One region of the Candidatus Merdisoma sp. HCP28S3_D10 genome, then DNA from elsewhere that is predicted to be linked to it. Evidence: riboswitches for the same ligand, from Rfam matches in the RefSeq annotation. Region 1 holds a riboswitch; each other region holds the start of a gene.
What was found. Region 1 has a riboswitch for cobalamin ahead of ACTNCH_RS05405 (ABC transporter substrate-binding protein). Riboswitches for the same ligand answer to the same signal wherever they lie in the genome.

Region 2: linked by a shared signal. The riboswitch ahead of ACTNCH_RS01105 (tRNA threonylcarbamoyladenosine dehydratase) and the one ahead of ACTNCH_RS05405 (ABC transporter substrate-binding protein) in region 1 are both predicted to bind cobalamin.
Region 3: linked by a shared signal. The riboswitch ahead of nikB (nickel ABC transporter permease) and the one ahead of ACTNCH_RS05405 (ABC transporter substrate-binding protein) in region 1 are both predicted to bind cobalamin.
Region 4: linked by a shared signal. The riboswitch ahead of ACTNCH_RS02760 (sirohydrochlorin cobaltochelatase) and the one ahead of ACTNCH_RS05405 (ABC transporter substrate-binding protein) in region 1 are both predicted to bind cobalamin.

Annotation. Positions count from the first base shown of each region.
Region 1 covers NZ_JBQHTG010000002.1:64,654-70,457, reverse strand. The annotation lists gene ACTNCH_RS05410 (FecCD family ABC transporter permease) at 1-977, opposite strand, end outside; gene ACTNCH_RS05405 (ABC transporter substrate-binding protein) at 1,004-2,065, opposite strand; cobalamin riboswitch at 2,202-2,419, opposite strand; tRNA gene ACTNCH_RS05400 (tRNA-Glu) at 2,535-2,606, opposite strand; gene ACTNCH_RS05395 (CapA family protein) at 2,756-3,997, opposite strand; gene ACTNCH_RS05390 (PqqD family protein) at 4,115-4,474, opposite strand; gene ACTNCH_RS05385 (OPT family oligopeptide transporter) at 4,475-5,804, opposite strand, start outside.
Region 2 covers NZ_JBQHTG010000001.1:253,638-259,441, reverse strand. The annotation lists gene ACTNCH_RS01125 (Fic family protein) at 1-930, opposite strand, end outside; tRNA gene ACTNCH_RS01120 (tRNA-Trp) at 1,099-1,169, opposite strand; gene ACTNCH_RS01115 (hypothetical protein) at 1,654-2,298, shown strand; gene ACTNCH_RS01110 (4Fe-4S binding protein) at 2,376-3,260, shown strand; cobalamin riboswitch at 3,322-3,450, shown strand; gene ACTNCH_RS01105 (tRNA threonylcarbamoyladenosine dehydratase) at 3,578-4,339, shown strand; gene cobI (precorrin-2 C(20)-methyltransferase) at 4,340-5,041, shown strand; gene cobM (precorrin-4 C(11)-methyltransferase) at 5,046-5,804, shown strand; gene hemA (glutamyl-tRNA reductase) at 5,801-5,804, shown strand, end outside.
Region 3 covers NZ_JBQHTG010000003.1:256,498-262,301, forward strand. The annotation lists gene ACTNCH_RS09530 (DUF5685 family protein) at 1-322, shown strand, start outside; gene ACTNCH_RS09535 (DnaJ domain-containing protein) at 315-1,028, shown strand; gene ACTNCH_RS09540 (prolyl-tRNA synthetase associated domain-containing protein) at 1,082-1,636, opposite strand; gene ACTNCH_RS09545 (class I SAM-dependent methyltransferase) at 1,714-2,592, opposite strand; gene ACTNCH_RS09550 (threonine/serine exporter family protein) at 2,576-3,019, opposite strand; gene ACTNCH_RS09555 (threonine/serine exporter family protein) at 3,035-3,784, opposite strand; cobalamin riboswitch at 3,971-4,184, shown strand; gene nikB (nickel ABC transporter permease) at 4,299-5,243, shown strand; gene nikC (nickel transporter permease) at 5,240-5,804, shown strand, end outside.
Region 4 covers NZ_JBQHTG010000001.1:596,362-602,165, forward strand. The annotation lists gene ACTNCH_RS02740 (FecCD family ABC transporter permease) at 1-433, opposite strand, end outside; gene ACTNCH_RS02745 (ABC transporter substrate-binding protein) at 468-1,613, opposite strand; gene ACTNCH_RS02750 (hypothetical protein) at 1,610-2,068, opposite strand; gene ACTNCH_RS02755 (hypothetical protein) at 2,167-2,736, opposite strand; gene ACTNCH_RS02760 (sirohydrochlorin cobaltochelatase) at 2,762-3,985, opposite strand; cobalamin riboswitch at 4,148-4,329, opposite strand; gene ACTNCH_RS02765 (Na+/H+ antiporter NhaC family protein) at 4,390-5,804, opposite strand, start outside.

The sequences.
Region 1 (5,804 bases):
AATTCAGACGGGGCGATGATGGTACGCGAAATCAGATCGGTAAGCATTGTGAAGAGTCCTCCTCCCAGAATCGCCATGGGAATCAGGCGTCTGTGTCCGGATCCCACAAAACTCCGCATGATATGAGGCACCACCAGCCCCACAAAGCCGATCACGCCGCTGACCGATACTACAACGCCAGTCAGAATCGTGGAAGCCGCGATGATAACCAACTTCATTTTCCGCGTATCCACGCCCAGCGTCTCCGCCACATCGTCGCCCAGAAGCAATACGTCCAGCTCCTTCGCGAATAGGAAAATGACCACGATTACCACAACGCCAACCACCACCACATATCTCAGCTTGCTCCAGGTGGCTCCGCTTAAGGATCCTACCATCCAATAGAGCGCCATCTTCGTCTTATCCGATCCCGTATTGATTCCGTATACCATCAGATTGGTAAAGGCTGAGAACAGGGCCGAAGTCGCGATACCCGCCAGAACCAACTGCGTCGAGGTAATCCGGCCATGAATGGAGGCGATACTTAAAGACAGACAGATGGAGACAGCCGCTCCCATGGTAGCGCCAAAGATAACGGAATACCCGCCCATGAAGCTGAACCAGCCAAGCAGGATGGCACAGACTGCTCCGGCGGAAGCGCCGGAAGAGATGCCAAGTACATAGGGATCCGCCAGGGGATTTTTCGTCAGCGCCTGCATCAGGACGCCGCACAGAGCCAGTCCCGCACCTACGATAAAGGCCATCAGCACGCGGGGGAACCGGATATTCCAGATGATATTTTCTGTCTTGCCCTCCCAGGCAATTCGAAAGATATCCTTCCCGGAGATTTTATTTACAAGAATTTTGCCAATATCGCCTGCTGAGACGTTCACTGCGCCGATGGTTACGGATATGGTCAATACCGCGGCAATCAGCAGCAATACCAGCAACAGAGTCACAAGGAAGCGGCCTTTGCCCGACTTTACTGTTCCTTTCATAGCTTTCTCCCCTGTCTTTTCCCCTGTTAGAATTTATCCGGATACAGCTGCTCTGCAATGGTCTTCACTGCGTTGGCGCTTCCTGCGCTTCCCTGCATATCGCTGCAGCATACGGAGTAGATTCTGCCTTCCTTTACGGCGCGCAGATCCTTGGTGAATTCATTGGTCTCCAGGAACTCCCGCTTCTCTGCTACATCGTCTCCGGTATACTCCAGAATCAGAATCACGTCCGGATCACGCTCTACCACTTCCTCCCAGGAGGGCTTTGCCCAGCCTGCTTCGATATCATCGAAGATGGAGATACCGCCGGCCTTCTTGATGATATCGCCCGGCATACCCTGGCAAGCGGTAAACGGTACATCCTCTCCGGAATCATAAGCAAATACTTTTACCGGATTCTCATAGGCCTCATCGCCCAGAGCGTCCTGCACCTCCTGCAGGGTATCCTTCATAGCCTGCACCTTCTCAGCTGCCAGATCCTGCACCTTGAAGATCTCGCCCAGAGTTTCATAGTCCTTATACAGATCCGCAAAGGTTGCGCTGTCTGTGCATACATACGGGAAATACATGGCGATACCATTCTCATCGCAGAAATCCTTGTTGAAATTCTTATCGGAAAATGTGGAATCCCAGCCCATCAGGAAATCGCAGCCGGTTGCCAGCAGCTCTTCCTTGGACAGATTTGTCAGACCCTCGCCCGGGTTCATCAGCTGGGGAACCTGATCGCGGGCCGGATACTCAGAAGCCGTACTCCAGCAGAAGCCCTTGGTATAGCCTACCATCCGATCCTGCAGTCCCAGATCAAAGAAAAAGTCTGCCATCTGGTCACCGGAAGCTACCACAGCGGAGGGCATTTTGGTGATGGTGTACTCTACGTTCTCGCCCAATCCGGAACGCTCCAGGTTCAGGGTAATGGTAACCGGCTCATAGGCGTCGTCTGCGTCTGCAGTCTCCTTTGCCTCGTCGGTGCTTTCGGCAGCCTCTGTGTTCTCCTCTGTTGTGGTATCCGCAGCCTTGGAACCGCAGCCAGCCAGCAGGCTCGCCGCGAGACAGGTACTTAAGAGTACGCTTACTACTTTCTTCTTCATGTTTCTTCTCCTTCGTTCTGTATAATAATTTGTCCATAAAAAAGCACCCTCTGATCTATTCAAATCAGAAGATGCACCCGTATTCGGCATCCGGACGCACTGCGCCCTCTATCTTTCGCAAATGTCATGGACCGTGACAGCAAAAGCAGAATAAGCAGGTCTTCTGACTTACGCCGGCCTTATTTGTCTTCCTTCTTCCCGTCCCGTACCATTTCCTGTACCTTGCGGACAGTGAAGGAAAACGGCCCTGAAACTTCGCGCTTACAGCGGCGGCACCGCACAGGATTTACACCTGTTTCCCTTTTCACCGGCTCAACATTTCTGTTAGCCGACACTCACTCCGTTAGATATATTACCTATTTTCTTTTTTCTTGTCAAGCATCAAATATTGTTAATCCATGCCAGTTCCTTCCACTTCTCCACAGTGCGATAAAACAAAAAAGCTCCTGGATAACCAGAAGCTTTTCAGCAGTCGATAGGGGAATCGAACCCCTGTTTTCGCCGTGAGAGGGCGACGTCTTAACCGCTTGACCAATCGACCATTTCCTATGTTTTTGTGCCGCACCCTTGCGACTTGTTTAGTATATAATAAGGCAACAGGAAATGCAAGTGTTTTTCTCAAAATTTTTAATTTCTTTATATTTCACGTATTTTTTATATTTTTCTGATAATTTATACATCTTTTTTCTCTTACTCCCTGACGCTTCCATCTTCCCCTATCGTAACGCCGCCGAAGCACAGTCCCTGCAGGTTTCCGTAGAAGGCTGCCCGCCCACTGCCGTCCATCAGTCCCATCTGGTTGGCCGTACTGACACAAGGAATCACCCTTACCTCTATGCCGTCGTCTGTAATGGTCAGCTCTGCCATCATGGTTTCGTAGGTCCGGTTCGCGAAAATAAAATTGCCCAGGCTATAAAAAATCGGTTTCCCCTGATAATATTCAATCCCCTGCAGCACATGGGGGTGCGCGCCGATCACAGCGTCTGCCCCGGCGTCGATATACTGGCGGGCCAAGGACTTCTGATACTCCTCCGGCTCTGTGTTCCGCTCGATTCCCCAATGGACATAGACCACCACATAGTCGAACTGCTGCTTCGCCGCCTGTATCTCCCCCAGAAGCTTCGTGGGATCATAGGTGGTAAAGAGACCGGAATTGCTCCAGGACGCCGTCCAGGAATGCTCCGGAATCACACGGGTGGCTCCGAGAAAGCCGATGGTCCATCCTCCTGCCTCGATGGTTTTCAAGGCGCTGGCCTCCTCCAGGTTCTGCCCCGCTCCCACATGGAGAATTCCTGCCTCGTCCAACGCTTCAAGGGTCTCCTTAAGCGGGCCCCGTCCGTAATCCAGCATATGGTTATTGGCCAGTGTTACCACGTCCACGCCCAGCTCCGGCAGCAGGGACACATACTTCGGATCTACCCGGAAGGTATACTCCTTATCCTCCACCGCTTCGCCTGTGGTGCCAAAGGGGAATTCCTGATTCAGCATAAAGATATCCGCGCTGCGGGTGACAGACAGAAGCTCTGGGGCGGCCGCGGCCGAAGCCCCGTTTTTATCATATTTTTCCTGCAATATGTCGGTCAGGAACAGGTCGCCTGCAAAAAGAAGCGTGACATTCTCTTTGGGTTCGGCTGTATCCTGGGGAGCGTTCGGGGCTTCTTCCTCTAAAAAAACATCCGGATTTTCGGCGTCCGGATTTTCCCCGGCGTTGTCTTTCTCTGCGGGCTGCACCACCTGAACCGTCGGAACCTCCACGGAAAGTTTGCCCTCTTCTTTCGCATCTGCCAGAGTTTCCCCACTTTTTCCGGGCACGGAAAAGCCTTCCGCCGCCCACAGCACGCCTCCTACCAGAAGCGCTGTAAAAACCGCCAGAATGCTGACTGAGATATATTTTAACAGTTCACTGAAAAAAGAGCCTTTTCGTCCCGCCATCATTTCCGTCCCTTCGCTGACGCCGTTTCTTTTTCTATCTGATGTCTATTTTACCTGTTTCCAATGAAAAAGGCAACAGTCCTCCGGGAGGAAGGGCTGCTGCCAATTCTTAATCTTTTATGATTCTTTCTGTTTCAGCGGAGTACTGTATCCAATATAGTGATTCTGATACAGGATCTGGAAAAACCTTGTAAGACGCGGAAGAAGCGGTTCCGCCTTTTCCCCATAGCGTTCTTTTACCAGAAAGCTGATATCATAGATGGTCCGCTGTCCATCCATCTGCTGCCATACAAAGCTGCCGTACTCGTCCAGGCTGATATAGCTTACTTTGGGCCGCTTGAAAAACTTCTGTGCCAGCCGGTTATAGAAGCCCTTATTCTGTACTTCTATCTCCACCTGCTTCTTTTCATTCAGCTTCCAGTTGTAGCCCGGCGCGCAGACCGGCACATAATCCAGATAATTTTTCTTTTTCTTCATTTATTTCTTCTTTCTACCAATGGTAACCTTGAACAGGGTCGCAGTCAGCAGCGCAAAGAATACCAGACCACCAATGTTGCTGTTGATCGTAGTACCGGATACGATGGTACCCAGGAAATCACCCAGGGAGCCGTCTGCCATCGGAATGATAGCGAAGACTGCCAACAGAATACCAATCAGACCCTCGCCTGCGATCAGACCGGAGCAATACAGCACGCCGTTGTCGATCATATCCTTCTTTGCCTTCTCGTCCATGCTCTTACGCTTCTCAAGGAAAAGACGAACCAGACCACCGATCATCATCGGGGTGCTCAGGTGAATCGGCAGATACAGACCTACCGCGAAGGGAAGTACCGGAATGCCAAGAACCTCAACAACAATACCGATGAACGCGCCTGCGAATACCAGGTTCCAGGGCAGGTTGCCGCCCATAACGCCTTCAACGATCATCTTCATCAGAGTTGCCTGCGGAGCCGGAAGCTCTGATGAACCGTAGCCCCATGCCGCGTTCAGCAGGTACAGAATACCGCCGATGGCAATGGCAGACGCGATAACACCAATCAGCTCACCAATCTGCTGACGCCAGGGTGTCGCTCCTACGATGTATCCGGTCTTCAGGTCCTGAGAAGTATCGCCTGCAATCGCTGCTGTGATACAGATTACGGAGCCAATCGCAATGGCTGCTGTCATACCAGCCTGTCCAACCTGACCGGTAGCCTTCAGAATCATAGCTGTTATAAGCAGGGTCGCAATGGTCATACCGGATACCGGGTTGTTGCTGCTTCCGATCAGACCTACCATACGGGAGGATACGGTTGCAAAGAAGAAACCGAAGATTACGATCAGGAACGCGCTGAACAGATTTACCGGTACAATCGGCACCAGCCAGATAATCAGTGCAAGCGCTACGATACCGATAACGATGAACTTCATGGAAAGATCCTTATCAGTACGCAGGTCGCTGCCGGTGCCGCTCTTGCCATAGCCCTTCATAGCGTCGCGGAAGGTGCGAACGATCAGCGGCAAGGATTTGATCAGGCTGATCACACCGCCTGCTGCTACGGCGCCTGCGCCGATATACTTGATATAGTTGCTCCAGATGGCAAAGGAACCGCCCGCTGCGTACAGCTCTGCAACGCTTACCTCTGCCGGGAACAGGGTTACATTCTGACCGAACAGAACGATCAGCGGCATCAGTACGAACCAGCCCAGTACACCGCCTGCGAACAGGTAGGAGGAAATCTTGGTGCCGCAGATATAACCTACGCCAAGCAGCGCCGGAAGTACATCGATACCGAAACCGGATCCTTTATAAGCCGGAATCTCATAA
Region 2 (5,804 bases), on a different contig from region 1:
TTCGCGGATGTCCTGCTTATTGAACCGTCCGATTCTATTCTTGCTTGCTCTGCGCACCATTTCCAGTGCGGGCAACTTGGTTTCTACAAGCGCCACACGATCCGCAAAGTCCTTATACGCCGCAAGGATCATTCCCAGCAGGTACTTGATGAAAGGCACTACATCCTCGGTGCCTTCATGCCAGTCGGTTTGCGCCTGCGCAAGCGCATCGTAGTACAGATCCTTGTTTTTGGCGATTTTAGCTTCAAGGGAGATGTACTTTCCGACATAAAAACCGTTTCGGTACAGAAGCAGCGTCGTGAGCAATCTGCTCATTCTTCCGTTGCCGTCATTGAAGGGGTGGATGCACAGAAAATCGTGGATGAAAACCGGAATCGCAAGTAACGGTTCCAATTCCATATTTCCAATCACACGGTTGTATTCCTCACAAATTCTGTCCAGCGCTTCCTGCGTTTCGTAAGAGGCGAGCGGCGTGAACAGCGTTTCCACATGACCGTCCGGATAGGTGGCTGTGATATAATTCTGCACGCTTTTTGTGCGGCCCGTAAGCGGGTTATTCATGTGGTTGTACAGGATTTTGTGAAGCTGTAGAATGTAGTTCTGCGTGATTGGAATCGCATCAAAGCTCTCATGAATAATACTTAGCACATCGCGGTATCCAGCAATTTCCTGCTCATCCCGGTTCCGCGGCGTGGTTTTTTCCTCGACAAGCTGCCGGATTCGGGTACTCGTGGTGACGATGCCCTCGATGGCATTCGATGCCTCGGTGCTCTGTATCTTAGCGATCTCCACAAGCTTTTCGAGGTCTTCCGGGCGCTGCTTCAAATACAGTTCCTGCTTTCCGGCTTCCTTGTATATGGCTGCAATCAGGCCAAGAACATCCGAGTCCCATTTCTGTTCCTTGATTGCGGAGTAATTGAAGGTTCTCATTCCCGTACCTCCTTTCGGTTTCCCTTAAATGATAATGCAAAATAAGGGAATAGTCAATAAACTGTGCCATAAATCCCTTACTATTATGCCTATATTAAGGGATTTATACAAGAATTGACATAATCAAAAAAGAAAAGCCCGAAAGCATTCCGCTTTCAGGCTTCTTAGCAGGGGATGAGAGAATCGAACTCCCACTAAGGGTTTTGGAGACCCCTGTCATGCCATTTGACCAATCCCCTGTATCAAACGTGCTTAATATTTATATCATGAAAAGGGGTGGAATGTCAAGCATTATTTTAAAAATAAGTGAAATTTGAAAAATTTGAGAAAAATAAAGGAAGATATTGTCAAAATTACTATAAATTGGTAAAATAGCAGTGCCGATAAAAGGTATGTCGTGTGAAAAAGGCGCATATCCGGTCGGCACTGTTTTCTTATGAAACAGGATTCATTTTACACGATATGCAGCGCGGTGTCTTCCGCGGCTGTTCACGAAAGATAAAGGTCTGGATTTCAGTTCGAAATCAACACACCCAAAGTACGCCCAAGGGCGAAGTATGCAAAAATGATTTGTCCTTCATGTTTGGAGTTACGATGAATCTGTACGAGCATCAGAGTACTTGGAATGAAAACATGCCGCTGCGGGGATTTTTCTACTTCTCGGAGTTATATCAGCGGTACTTGAAAAGGCAAAACATTAAGCTTACAGACGAGAAAAAGCCAGTGATGGTTCCATTCCCCAAGTATGTGGTTTTTTATAACGGAACAGCAAATATGCCGGATCGAGTGGAAATGAAGCTTTCTGACTGTTTTTTAAAACCGGATCGGGAAGAAGGAGAACCTTGTCTGGAGTGTAAAGCGACCGTATTGAATATCAATGCGGGCCGGAATAATGACATGATGCGAAAATGCCGTAGATTATCAGACTATGCGGAGTTCATCGCGCAGATTCGCTGGAAGATGGATGAAGGCTGGTCCCTGGAAGAGGCAACGGAGATTAGCATCAAGCGGTGCATTGACAGGGGAATACTGGAAGATATCCTGACAAAACATGGAACGGAGGTGTGCAGGATGATACTGACAGAGTATGACGAACAGGAAGAACGGGAATATCAGAGAGCAGAAGGCCGTGCAGAGGGCCGTGCAGAGGGCCGGGAGTTAGGCTTGGTGGAAGGCCGTGCAGAAGGTCGGGAATTAGGCCGTGTGGAAAATATGCTTTCTATGATTCAAAAGAAGTGTGCAAAGGGGAAATCGCTGGCCCAGATCGCGGATGAATTGGAAGAAGACATAGGGGTCATCCATCCACTGTATGATTTGGTTGTGAAATACCCGGATAAGACGGCAGAAGAATTGCTGAAGCTTAGATAAATCGTATTTCCAATCTGCCGCGCATGTGTTATAATAATTACAACTGAGAAAAATTACGAAATATGGAGGAGAAAAATATGGCAGCATTAACCATTGACGCAGACGAGGAAAAGCGTCTGAAGGGACTTGGATTTTTAAATAACAGAGGTACAGACAGCTTTTCTGCCCGTGTCCTCACCGTAAACGGAAAAATAACGGCGGCCCAGCAGCGATGCCTGGCAGAGGCGGCAGAGCAGTTCGGAAATGGCAACCTGACCTTTACCACCCGTCTGACCGTGGAGGTACAGGGAATCCCCTACGAAAAGATCGGGGCGTTTCAGGAGTATATCGCAAAGGAAGGCCTGGAGACCGGCGGAACCGGTCCGAAGGTGCGCCCTATCGTATCCTGTAAGGGAAGCACCTGCCAGTATGGCCTGCTGGATTCCTTTGCCATTTCGGAGGAAATCCATGAGCGCTTCTATAAGGGCTATCACGATGTAAAACTGCCCCATAAATTCAAAATCGCGGTAGGCGGCTGCCCCAATAACTGCGTGAAGCCCAACCTGAACGATGTGGGAATCATCGGCCAGAGCATTCCGAATTTTGATAAGGAAGCCTGCAAGGGCTGTAAAAAGTGTGCCGTGGAGGCAGTCTGTCCTATGGGCGCTGCCAAGGTTGTGGACAAGAAGCTCCAGATCGATCCGGAGCTTTGTATCCATTGCGGACGCTGCCGCGGCAAATGTCACTTTGACGCCATGAAGGAAAGCACCTATGGATTCAAGATCTATATCGGAGGCCGCTGGGGAAAGAAGATTTCCCATGGTCGGGCTCTTAGTAAGATCTTTACCTCCAAGGACGAGGCTCTGGACGTGATCGAACGGGCGATTCTGTTCTTCCGGGATCAGGGACAACCGGGAGAGCGCTTCGCGGAAACCATCGAGCGTGTCGGCTTTGAGAAGGTAGAAAAAGCACTGCTGGGTTGAAATGGGAAACCCAGGGGGGTATATTTTATTGACGAAAGTCTGTCTGTATGCTAAACTGACTAAGACGAAAAACGCAGAGAGTATGCCTTGAGCATAAAACAGGGGAATCAGGTGAAAGGCCTGAGCGATCCGGTCACTGTAAGCAGCTTGTCTGCAAAGCCAGGCTACCTGATCTTTGCGGCAATGGACAGGCTTCCGTGGAAAGTGGTTCCGGATATATTTGGCGGCGGGATAAGAGAAAATCCCCTGCCGATGATAAGGAGAGATCTGTCGATACAGATCTCTTTTTTAATTTACAGATGCATGAGGAGAAAAAGATGTTAAACCAGTTTTCAAGAACTGAATTATTACTGGGAAAGGAAGCCATGGAGCTTCTTAAGGAAGCCCGGATAGCCGTCTTTGGTATCGGCGGCGTGGGCGGTTATGTGGTGGAGGCCCTGGTCCGGAGCGGCGTAGGGGCTTTCGATCTGATTGACGACGATAAGGTATGTCTGACGAACCTGAACCGTCAGATTATCGCTACCCGGAAAACCGTAGGACAGTACAAAACCGACGTGATGAAGGAGCGGATTCTGGATATCAATCCGGATGCTCAGGTGGAGACGCACCGGTGCTTCTTCCTTCCGGAGAATAAGGAACAGTTTGATTTTGCCAGCTATACCTATGTGGTGGACGCCATTGACACGGTCACTGCGAAGATTTCTCTGGTGGAGGAATGTGAAAAGGCTGGTGTACCCCTTATCAGCAGTATGGGCGCAGGCAACAAGCTGAACCCTTTCCTGTTTGAGGTGGCGGATATTTACCAGACCAGCGTGTGCCCGCTGGCGAGAGTGATGCGGCGGGAGCTGAAGAAACGGGGGATTCCGAAGTTGAAGGTGCTTTATTCCAGAGAGAAGTCGGTGTGCCCCATTGAGAACGGGGAAGTAAGCGGGGAATGCCCGCAGCGGCGATCGGTTCCCGGCTCTACTGCGTATGTACCGTCCGTAGCCGGACTTTTAATCGCAAGCGAAATCATAAAAGACCTGACGGAGGACGCCATGAACCGCGCCCGTGCCGCCCAGGAGCAGGAGGAAAGATAAATGAGTGGAAAATTATATGGTATCGGTGTGGGCCCGGGCGATCCGGAGCTTCTGACACTGAAGGCGAAGCGGATTCTGGACGGGGCAGATGTGATCGCCGTTCCCGTAAAGGAGTCCGGCGAACTGAGCACCGCGCTGGAGATTATCCGTCCGGTGGTGGATCTGGAGAAGAAAGAGCTCCTGGAAGTGGTATTCCGGATGGCGAAGGACACAGAGGAGCGGAAGAAATGCCGGGCAGCCGTAGGCGAGCAGATGACGGCAGAGCTTTCCAAGGGAAAGAATATCGCTATGATCACCCTGGGCGATGTGTCTGTATACAGCACCTATATATATGTCAATCAGTATGTGGCGGAGCATGGCTTTGAAACGGAGATCATTCCGGGTATCCCCTCCTTCTGCAGCGGAGCAGCTGCGGCAAAGCTGCCCCTGATGGAGGGAAATGAATCCCTGGTCATCGTGCCCTCTGTTCGTTCCGGACAGGAGGTGGAGGACGCCATCGCCCATTACGACAACGTGGTGGTTATGAAGGCCGGAGGCAGTATTCCGAAGCTTCTGGAGCTGATGGAAAAGCATGGACGCAGCAGAGCGTGCGCTACCGTGATCAGCTGCGTAGGCATGAAAGACGAATATATCGGACCGATGGATCCGGAGAGAAGCTACAGTTACTTTACAACCGTAATTATCAAGAGAGAGAAGAGGTAGAGCTATGGTATCATTTATCGGTGCAGGCCCGGGCGATCCGGAGCTTTTGACAATCAAGGGAAAGAAACTCATCGACAGCGCGGATATTATCATTTACGCAGGCTCCCTGGTGAACCCCCAGGTGCTGGCAGACGCGAAGGAGGGCGCGCAGATTTATAACAGCGCCACCATGACTCTGGAAGAGGTACTGTCTGTTATGAAGGAAGGCGAGGACAAGGGTCTGAAGGTAGTCCGGGTACATACGGGTGATCCGGCAATCTTCGGGGCGCACCGGGAGCAGATGGACGCCCTTTCTCGCATGGGGATCGAGTATGAAGTCATTCCGGGCGTCAGCTCCTTCCTGGCAACCGCGGCGGCCCTGAAGAAGGAGTATACCCTGCCGGGCGTGAGCCAGACGGTGATCCTGACCCGGATGGAGGGAAGAACTCCCATGCCGGAGGGCGAGAAGCTTGCAGATCTGGCAAAGCACCACGCCACCATGATCATTTTTCTGAGTATCGGTATGATGGACGAGCTGTCCGCTACGCTTCGGAAGGAATACCGACCGGACACACCGGTAGCTGTGGTATATAAGGCAAGCTGGCCGGAGCAGAAAATCGTACGAGGAACCCTTCTGGATATCGCCCAGAAGGTAAAGGAAGCAGGCATTACCAAGACTGCCCTGACGGTGGTAGGCGATTTTCTGGGAGACGACTACGAGCTGTCCAAGCTTTATGATAAGACCTTTACCCACGAATTCCGGAAGGGAGTCAGAGAGTCATGA
Region 3 (5,804 bases), on a different contig from region 1:
GCTTTTTGTATACAAAGAAGATTTCTGGAGCAACAGCCTCAGGCTCTTTGGTTATGAGCTGGGCCGTTTTATCTATCTGATGGATGCGGCCATGGATTATAAGAAGGACAGCAAGACCGGTAATTACAATCCGCTTTTTGAGATGAGGAAAAAGCCGGAGGAGATGGAACCGGTGCTTAGTCTGCCTTTGGGCAATGCCATGGAGGTTTTTGAGAAGCTGCCCCTGGTGCAGGACGAGCATCTGCTCCGCAATATTCTCTACGGCGGGGTCTGGCAGCAGTATTATGCGAAAATACGTGGAAAGGAGAAGACGGATGGTTGACGATCCATACAGAGTACTTGGGGTGTCCCGGGACGCCACCAGGGAAGAGATAAAAAAAGCCTACCGAAAAAAGGCGAAAGAATACCATCCCGATCTTCATCCGGACGATCCTTACGCATTGGAGAAAATGAACGAGATCAATGAGGCCTACGATATGCTGAATAACCCGGAGAAATACCGGAGGCAGCAGACCGGCGGCGGATATGGACAGCAGAGTGGCTATGGCGGCACAGGCGGATACGGGCAGAATCCCTTCGGAAACGGCCCTTACGGCGGGTTTGGCAGCTTCGAGGATTTCTTCGGCTTCTGGGAAATGCAGATGGGACCGGAGCGGCCCCAGCAGGTTTACACAGACAGTGAAACGATGCGTCAGGCGGTAGATTTTATCAATATGGGAAAATATCAGTTCGCGGATTCGGTCCTGAACGGAATGCCGGGCGCAGAACGGAATGCCCGGTGGTATTATCTGAGTTCCCTGGCCAATTATGGGCTTCGTAACCAGATGCTGGCGGTGGCGCAGATTCAGAAGGCTCTGCAGCTGGAACCGGGCAATGCGCTTTACCAGAGAACGTTTCAAAGTATGCGCTATGCGGAAAATGTATATACACAGAACAGTCAGGCCTACCAGAGGCAGGCAGAGGGCATGGACAGGCTTTGCCGGAGCTTCTGCCTGGCACAGCTGTTTTGTATGTTCTGCAGATGTTAAAACGAAATAGTATCGCACTGCGGCGGAGAATGTGCCATTGGCACATTCTTTTTTTACAGCTTCACAAACAGCGCCTCATGGTGTACTGCCGGTAAAAATTTCTCCAAAATATCCTTTGTCTTCATACGCAGGCTGGAGGTATTGATACAGGGGTGGCAGCCGAAGTCCTCCAGGGCAGATACCTCCTCGTCAATGATGAGCTGTACCTGGTTATCCGGATCATTCATCAGCGCCATAATCGTAGCGGAGCCCGGCGTTACATTCAGCAGCTTCTCCATATACTCCGCCGGGGCAAAGGAGAGACGGGAGGAACCGATCTGTTTGGACAGATCTTTTGTCTTAAAGGGCTTATTTCCGGGCAGCAGAAGCAGATAAAACCTGGTTTTCTGTGCGTTGCAAAGTACCAGATTTTTACAGATCTCAATACCGAGAAGCTGATCCACGCCCTGACATTCCTCGATGGTCATGGCTACTCCATGATCCACACGGGTAAAGGGAATCTGAAGCCTGTCCAGCAGATCGTAGACAGCTATCTCCTTTTCCAGACGGCCCTCTGTACTGGCGGGACGGCCGGTGTAAACCTGTGGGTCTATGTAAATACTACTCATAATAAAATCCTCCTTTAAAATCTTCAGATAAAAACACAGCGGCCGGAACCTCCAGCCGCCATTGACTTTGTAAAAAGCTATTTCTTCTCCCAGCGTCCGCTTGCGCCGCAGGGCAGCACCAGTCCGGATGCGGTTACGGGCAGCCCTACCTCCTGGGAATCGACAGTGCCGTTATATTTCTTCAGTTCCGTGGCAATCATGTAGGTCAGCACCGCCGGAGCCAGTCCGGTGGTATAGGAATTTACCAGGAAAAACAGCGGATCGTCGCTCAAAAGCTGGGCGCAGAGACGGATCAGCGGGTGAATGGCCTCTTCGATTTTCCAGATTTCCCCTTTGGGTCCTCTGCCGTAGGAAGGAGGATCCATGATAATGCCATCGTAATGGTTGCCGCGGCGGATTTCCCGCTCCACAAATTTTACACAGTCATCTACAATCCAGCGGATAGGAGCCTCGCCCAGTCCGGAGGAGCGGGCGTTTTCCTTTGCCCAGCCTACCATACCCTTGGAGGCGTCCACATGGGTGACGGAAGCTCCGGAGGCAGCGGCAGCCAGGGTAGCGCCACCGGTGTAGGCGAAGAGATTCAGTACTTTCACAGGGTGTCCGGCATTGCGGATTTTCTCGCCGAACCAGTCCCAGTTGGCAGCCTGCTCCGGGAACAGTCCCGTATGTTTGAAGCTGAAGGGCTTCAGGTTGAAGGTCAGGGTATTTTGTCCTTGACAGAGAGGATACTGAATGGTCCACTGCTCCGGCAGGTCGAAGAACTCCCATTCGCCGCCGCCCTTTTTGCTGCGGTGGTAATGGCCGTTCATACGCTTCCAGCCCGGGGCCTTCCGTTCGGTATCCCAGATAACCTGGGGATCCGGACGCACCAGCAGGTAGTTGCCCCAGCGTTCCAGCTTTTCTCCTCTCGAGGTATCCAGTATTTCATAATCAGTCCAGTTATTGGCGATCCACATGACAATCTCCTTTGTTCTTAAAAAATAATCGGAAAACACTGTCCACCACCATGAGGGACAGGGCAATCATTCCGGCCACAATCAGCGTTTGGGTAACGTGGTGGGAGGTCATTCCGTCGGAACGGATGACGGAGCGGGCAATCCGGAACATACCGGCGCCCGGCACCAGCGGCAAAATGCCGGGAATAACAAAAATGGTGACCGGAGTCTTTAAAATTCTTGCAAAAAACTGTCCGCAGAGGGAAATGAGACACCCGGACAGGAAAGTGGCCACAGCCATGGAAAACTGAAGGTCCATAAGAACCAGATATAGCCACCAGCCCACCGCGCCGGTGAAACCGGCCCAGATGATATATTTGCGCGGTACGTGCAGCAGAAAAGAAAAGGCCACAACGGAAAAAAACGCGCCTATAACCTGTATCAGCATAAAAGCCTTTCCTCCTTACTGAATGAAACGAAGTCCGATGACAATACCCATAGCTACAGAGGCGGCGACCACAAAGGCCTCCATCATCCGGGCGGAGCCGGAGATATAATCCCCGTGCAGGGTGTCAAATACCGCGTTGGTGATGGCCACACCGGGAACCAAGGGCATGATGGCCGCGATGATGATGGAATCCAGGTTCCCTATAATAGGAAGAAACTTCAGAAGTCCGCCTGCGAACAATGAGATTACCACAGCGCTTAGCAGGATTCCGAAGAAGGAGGGCAGCTTCATGCAGCTGCACAGATGCAGGCAGATGGCCATGAAAAATCCGGCCACACCCGCCACAAAGGCCTCCTGCCAGGTCCCGCCGTAGGTCAGTGCAAAGGCCGCGGCCACGCCTGCGTTGGCCAGCAGAAAGGCCTGGGAAGGGTGCGGTTCCTTTTTCAGCTTTTTTATCTGCCGGAAGGCTTCCTCCAGTTCCAGTTTCCCGCCGCAGAGACCTCTGGAAATACTGTTAATTTCGTCGATGATGCTCAGGTTTGTCCCCCGGCTCTGAATTCGGCGGGTCACCGTCATGGACTGGATGGACGGGTCGTCCAGAGTCACCAGAAAGCCGGTCACCATCACGAAAGCCTCGGCAGTCTTCAGTCCCGACAGGGAAAGCATCCGGTGCATGGTATCCTCCACCCGGTAGGTTTCGGCCCCATTGGCCAGCATGAGTTCGCCTGCCATGACGGCAGTGTCGAGTAAAAGTTTGTAATCCATTTGTCTGATTTCCTTATACCTGATTTTGTATTGAGATCAATCTATGGTTATTATACCTATGTAAGAGAAGCGGGTCAAGGAAAGTATGGACAGAAAGAGAAATAATTCCCGTTTTCGAAGGATTAGGCCGAATTATCGGCAGACAAAAAATGGAAAAATCTTGATAGATATAGAGGAATCAAGTAGAATAAACGAGCATAGTGTTGTCAGTCGCGTACAGCGGCTGATAAAGAATAGAGAATCATGTGGAAATCATGGACGGTACCGCCACTGTATACATAAAGAATGATCCTTAGATGAAAGTCCGCCATTGGGGTAAACCTGAGAAGGCGAGGAGAGTTCGCTGGGCTTCTTCCCTGAATATGTGAGTCAGGAGAACTGCTATGCAGCAACCTTAGCGAACGATCTATTTGCGAAGGCTTATTTCCCATGTAAAATCGGTCATGGATGCAAAAGCATCTATGGCTTTTTTTGTGTAATTAAGTCGCTTTTTTTATTGAAATGGAGGAAAACAGTGAAAAAGAACAGGCTCGTATCCAGACTTATCCAGATGTGCGTAGTGCTGATAGGCATTTCCTTTCTGACCTTTTTATTAACCTACCTTGCGCCGGGCGATCCGGCCACAGCCATGTATGATTCTCTGGGAATTACCCCGAGTCCGGAAATGCTGGAGCAGGCCAGGCAGTCCATGGGACTGGACAAACCCTTTTTACAGCAATATGTGGACTGGATAGGCGGTATTTTTCACGGAGATTTTGGAACCTCATTCAGTAAAAGCGCCCCGGTACTGGATCTGCTGATGAAAAGGCTGCCGGCAACGTTCCGGCTGGCCCTGTTTTCCCTGGGACTGATGTTAATTGTTTCGGTTCCCCTTGGAATCCTTTCGGCGGTCAGACAGGACGGGATAGCGGATTATATCGTTCGCTTTCTTTCTTTCCTGGGTATTTCGCTTCCGGGCTTCCTGATTGGCCTGATCTTATTATATGTCTTCGCTTTGAAGCTGGGACTGGTAAAGGTGGCGAGCAGCTCCGTCGGAATGGAACAGATGCTGCTGCCGGGGATTACGCTGGCCATTGCCATGGCCTCCAAATATTCCAGACAGGTGCGCACGGCGGTACTGGAGGAGATGCACCAGGATTATGTGACAGGCGCGAGAGCCCGGGGAATGAATCAGTGGGAAATACTGTTCCGCCAGGTTCTTCCCAACGCCATGCTTCCGCTGGTTACCATGCTGGGGCTTTCCTTTGGATCGCTTCTCGGAGGAACCTCAGTGGTGGAGATTATTTTCTCCTATCCGGGACTGGGTATCCTGGCGGTGGGAGCGGTAAAGGCGCGGGATTATCCGCTGATCCAGGGCTTCGTATTGTGGATAGCCCTAATCTATATGGTAGTAAATCTGCTGGTGGATATATCCTATCATTATATTGATCCGAGAACCAGGGAGGGGGAGAACGGATGAAAAAGAATACAAGATTTGCGGTGCTTTCCATTCTGGTTTTCCTTATTCTGGCAGTGGCGTTCCTGGCGGACAAAATTGTTCCTTACGATCCGTTGAGCGCGTCACTGAGCGACGCGTTCCAGGCGCCCGGAAAAGAACACTATTTTGGAACCGACGCGCTGGGACGGGACGTGTTCTCCCGGGTGATCTGCGGGGCGACCACCAGCGTATACAGCGTACTGATTCTGGTGGCGGTAATCCTGGTTGTGGGTACCTTTCTTGGAATCATAGCAGGGTATTTCGGCGGAGTGGCAGACGCGGTAATCATGAGAGTGGGCGATATGATGATCGCCTTCCCGGATCTGATTCTGGCCATGGCAATCGCGGGAATTCTTGGGCCAAGTCTGAAAAATTCCATGATTGCAATTGCGGCGGTAAGCTGGACCAGATACGCCAGGCTTTCCAGAAGCCTGGTGCTGAAGATACGGAACAGGACTTATATATCCGCGGCGGAAATCTCAGGATCCAGACACAGCAGAATCCTTATGAGATATATGCTGCCCAACGCGCTTCCTACGATGA
Region 4 (5,804 bases), on a different contig from region 1:
CCATACAGATCATGGAGCCCACAAAGGCCGCACCAATCATCACCCAGGAGCTTACACGCAGGGCATTTCCCAGGGACGCCACCATCACCAGGGCCACCACCAGCTTGGCACCGGAGGAGATACCCAGGGTAAAGGGGCCTGCGATGGGGTTGTGGAAGAAGGTCTGCAACAGATACCCTGACAGGGCCAGTCCGCCGCCCAGAATACCTGCCGCAGCCGCCCTGGGGAAACGGATTCCCATAACGATATCCGTATAGGTATCACTGCTTCCGTTTTTTCCCAGAATCCGTGGAATCTCCTGAAGGGGAATCGTTACGGTTCCGATACAGATGCTTAAGACCAGAAATACCAGCACCAGCAAGGCCAATATGAAAAAGGCCGCCCCGTATCGTCCTCTGTTTCCGGCATTGCTGCCGCCTGTCACCCGGTTCATGTCTATCTTCTTCCTCCTGTCTCTTCTCTCATGCTCAGTTTAGCTTATACAGGTATGTCAGATCCCCATCGTCCCCCGTCAGCATCCGGTGGATATCGGAGATAATCGTTCCCAGCTCCATGGTAGACTGGTACAGATTCTTCGTCGTACAGTACACATGATCCTCCTGCACTGCCCGGAATTTCTGAAGCAGCGGGCTCTTCGCCAGCAGATCCTCCATGGAGGACAGCTCTCCTTCGATGGTACTGTTGTAAATGATATAATCCGCGTCCTTTGCTCCTGCGTAGAATTCCTCCATCTGCATGGACATCGTCGAGGTCGCGTCCTCTTCGCTTCCCAGATTCTGGAAGATATAGCTTCCCCCTGCCAGCTCAATCATCTTCGGCAGATAATCCGCTGATTTCCGCACATTTGCCTCGCCGGTACTGGTAATATAGAAAAAGGCCACGGTCTTGCCGGTAGCTTTCTCACCGCTGATTGCTTTAAAAGCGTCGGCTTCTCTGGCAAAGGCCGCCTCCGCTTCTTCCTCATGCCCGGTCAGAAGTCCGTAAAGCTTCACCCACTCGGTCCGGCCCAGCGGCTCCGGCTCGTAGCTGGAATGATCCACCAGAACCGGGATCCCGAATTTCTCAAGCTGCTCCTTTACCTCCGGCGTATGGGAAATCATGGTATTCTCAATGGCCAGCCCGCAGTGTTCTGCCAGGATCTGCTCATAATCCGGCGCGGAATATTTGCCTGCGTAGAGAATGCTGCCATTTTCCATGGCGTTCTTCGCTTCCTCGATATACCAGCCCTCCGCCTTCGTTCCGCTAAAGCGGACGCTGTCCAGGGCGTCCAGGGATACGAACATATCCATGGCTGCCGTGGCTACCAGATATATATTCTGAATGGGCTGTCTCAGAACCGTGATATCCGAATCCAGATCCTCCGGCGCTTCTTTTCCTTCCGGAACCACCAGAAAGCGTCCGTCATCCGCAATCGTCACCAGCTCATAACCGCCCTCGTAATTGTCTACGGTAAATTTCTGCGCGTACTCCAGCTTCATGCTGTCCGTCCAGGTCAGCTCTTTACTGATTTCTGTGTCGCGCTTTTTCTCTGCTCCGCCGCCACCCGCTGATCCGCAGGCCGCTGTCAGGCACAAGGCCAGACACAGCAGCAGCGCCGTCCATTTCTTTTTCATGCCTTTGTATTCCTCTTTTTCTGAATCACGGTTGCCGCAATCCCTGCCGCTACCGCCACAAGAATGATTCCCGCCGCAGCCATACCTGCGCTCTGATTTCCGTTACCGCTTCCTTTGCCGGTCTGAATAGAATCCGACGCAAAGGTCAGGGTATACTCCACCTCGTGGGGCGTACTCATGGCTGTGGTATCGCCGATTACGGGGATCTCCTCGTCAAATACCTCCACCGGAATTTCAAAAACAGAGTGTTCCTCTCTGCTTACCGGAAGATATTTTTCTCCGTCCACCACCATATAATCATAATGATTGCTGCTCCAGGTAATCTCTGCCATCGCCTGTCCGTCCTCTACGGACAGTTCCGTAGGGCTTTCTATGGTTGCCCTTCCGCTTCCGCCCTCCAGGCTTACCTCTACGGTGTAGCTGCCGTCCTCAAGCTGTAATTCTCCAAGTGTCATCCTGCTCATCCTCTTTCTATGGAACAAGGGGGCTGCCGCAAAACGTTCTGCACATTCTACAACAGCCCCTGCATGTTATTGTTCGCTTTTTCTAAAACCTAGTCCTGAAGAAGCTCCGGATTGGATACGCTGACCTTATGGTCATACCATACGCCCTTGGTTCCGATCAGCGCCAGGTCAAATTCCTCGTCCAGTGCGGGAACCGGTACGTCGAAGGCATTGGCCTCCTCCGGTTCTGTACCATCGCCGAAATCTACGGTCTCTACGGTCGGCTGCAGAAGCTCTGCGCCGTCCTTCTGGGCATCCTCTGCCAGACCTTCATACAGATTCACAATGTTCTTGGAAGGCATAACCACATGAATGGTCATCTGTCCGTCCTTTACGGTCAGCGTTCCCTTTCCCTCGTAAAATTCATTTACATGGAACATACTGCTGTCTGTATTGAAATCTGCGGTGTAAACGCCGTCCTCCAGTGTCACAGCTGCAGCTTCTTCTGAATCAGCCTTTTCCGGCTCCGCCGTTTCTTCTGTCTTTGCAGTTTCCTCATCGGAGCTTTCCGCCTCTGTGGTAGTCTCTGCAGCCGGCGTCTCAGCCTTGCTGCCGCATCCCATCAGCAGTGCGCAGCTTATAACTGCCATTCCCATTAACGCGATGATTTTCTTCTTCATTTCTTTTCTTGTCCTTTATCCTTACTTATTTCATAGCCTCTGCGGTATGAGCAACATAGAGATTCTGGATTGCCTCGATCTCGCCCAGACCTGCGATCTGGCAGTCTACGCTCTCGAACTTGCCGGATGCGTTGAACATACTCTTCCAGGAATCGTCATCGTCGCCTGCCATGTCGTTGTTTGCATGGTCGCCGGCAACTACCATCAGCGGACGAAGTACAACCTTGGTGTAACCAGCCTCTGCAACTGCGTTAATCACATTCTCGCATGCAGTCTCTTCCGGCTCGCCCTCTACGGTTCCGATAAATACGTTCTCATATCCCAGATCCTTCATCTGTGCCTGCATCTGGCTGTAGGACACCTTTGCGTTATGGGAGGTACCATGACCCATAAATACGAATGCCACGCCATCTTCCTTTGCTGCATCCAGAGTATCAAAACCAGCCGTCTTTACAGCCTCAGCAGTAATAGCCTCGGCAACAGCCTTCTTGTCTGCGTTGATTGCGGAAGCGTCTGCTCCAACCTCGCCCAGAAGCGGCTCAGCTACCTTTACAGACTCAAATTTATCTTTGTATGCGTCTACCGCCTCCATCAGCTCGTCGTACTCAGCGCCGTGCATCAGATGGGTCGGCTGTACTACCAGGTTCTTTACGCCGTTGGCAACTGCGCGATCCAGAGCCTGATCCATGTTGTCAATTGCCTCGCCGTCGCGGGCCTGGATATGATTGATGATGATCTGTGCGGTAAAGGCACGTCTTACGGACCAGTCCGGATTTGCCTCTGCCAGAGCGTCCTCGATACCCTTGATATCAGCTACACGGCTGTCATTGAAGGAAGTACCAAAACTTACTACCAGCAGCTCGTTCTCGCCGATCTCGTCCTGGTTTCTCGGATCATCCTTGGAAGCGTCTCCGGTGTCGCGTCCGAAGTAATCCGGATCAGCGTTCTCGCCCTCTACCAGCTCCTTCTGAGCGTCTGTCAGAGCGTCCCATGCTTCCTTGGCTGCCTTACAGTCAGCGTCTGTGGTCTCTGTTCTCTCCTGAACATAGATCTTATCAATCAGGGCTGCTACGTTGTCAGCTGCCTCCTGATCTGCGTCCGCGTCGTCTGCAGTCTCCTCTGCAGCTTCTGTGGTCTCTTCCGTAGTAGTAGTGTCTGCAGCCGGCGTCTCAGCCTTGCTGCCGCAGCCTGCCAGCATGGATGCTGTCAGAGTGGTTACGCATAAGAGTGTTACAAGTTTCTTTTTCATCTTTCTTTTCCTCCCCGAAGGTAATTTTGGATTTCTGAATTAAACAGGAAAATCGGGGATAAAAAAATCCGACGATCGAATGGATCGTCGGATCTCAGTTGTTCCTGATTTCTATTTCTTCATTCGGTACAATCAATCTTCGTGATCCGGAATAAAATTTATTCCCCGCACCACAGTCTGGCAGGTCTCCTGGCTTACAGTACTATCGCGTCTTGCCGTCTTCCCGATGACTCAGTGACGTAATGGCAATCCACTCCTGCTTACAGTGACGAGATCGCGCAGGATTCTCACCTGCTTCCCTATTCTCCGTTTTTTGAAACGGCACCAGCTGCTTCCTATTTAATTTTCACAACCTACACCTGTAGTATAACAGGCTTTTTAAAATAATCAACTGTTTTCCGCGATTATTTTCCACGTTTTTTCATAAGGAACAGATATCCCAGCAGCAGCACGATACCCACCGGCAGGGAAATCACCGCAGACTGGGTAAATCCGGCCACGATGTAGGTGATAAAGGAAATCATCGCCACACTCACCGCGTAGGGTAACTGGGTCGATACGTGGTTCACATGATTACACTGGGCTCCCGCGGACGCCATAATGGTCGTATCGGAAATCGGGGAGCAGTGGTCGCCGCAGACAGCGCCCGCCATGCAGGCAGAGATGGCCACGGTCATCAACGCCGGATGGGTGGTCTGGAACGCGTCTACCACAATCGGAATCAGGATACCAAAGGTTCCCCAGGAGGTTCCGGTGGCAAAAGCCAGGAAGCATCCAACCAAGAAAATAATAGCCGGAAGCAGAGCAACCATACCCTGAGAACTGCTCTTAATCAGATTAGCCACGAACTCCGCGGCGCCCAGGCTGTCTGTCATGGCCTTCAGGGTCCAGGCGAAGGTCAGAATCATGATGGCCGGAACCATGGCCTTGAAGCCCTCGGGAATGCAGTTCATGCACTCCTTGAAGCCCAGGATCTTACGGCTCACATACAGCAGAATCGTGATGACCAGGGCGAAAGCACTTCCGATGGCCAGACCGATGGACGCGTCGCTGTTGGAGAAGGCGGTCACGAAGTCCGCGCCGTCAAAGAAGCCGCCGGTGTAAATCATGCCGATAACACAGCAGATGATCAGGGAAAGAATCGGAATCAGCAAATCCTTTACGGAACCATTTCCCACGTTATCCAGGCCTTCTGCGTTGCCGTAAGGTCTATCCGGCGTAGTAAACAGGTCGCCCTTCTTTGCGTTGTCCTCATGGACCTTCATAGAACCGAAATCAATGTTCAGAATTGCTATCGTAATCATCATAACGATAGTCAGAATCGCGTAGAAATTATAGGGAATCGCGCTGACAAACAGGGCCAGTCCGTCCTCTCCCTCTACAAAGCCGGTTACTGCGGCCGCCCAGGAAGAAATCGGGGCAATGATACAGATAGGCGCCGCTGTGGCGTCGATGAGATACGCCAGCTTCGCCCGGGAAATGTTGTGCTTATCCGTCACGGGACGCATGACGCTTCCCACGGTCAGGCAGTTAAAATAATCGTCGATGAAAATCAGAACGCCAAGGGCTACCGTAGCAAGCTGAGCGCCGGTGCGGGTCTTGATATGCTCGCCGGCCCACCGTCCGAAGGCCGCCGAGCCTCCGGCCCGGTTCATCAGTGACACAATGGCTCCCAGGATAACCAAGAACACCAGAATTCCCACATTGTAGCTGTCGGACAGAACGCCTACGATTCCATCCTCGAAGATGTGAAGCACCGTTCCCTCAAAGCTGAAGCCCGAGTAGAACAGGCCTCCCACCAGGATACCCAGGAACAGTG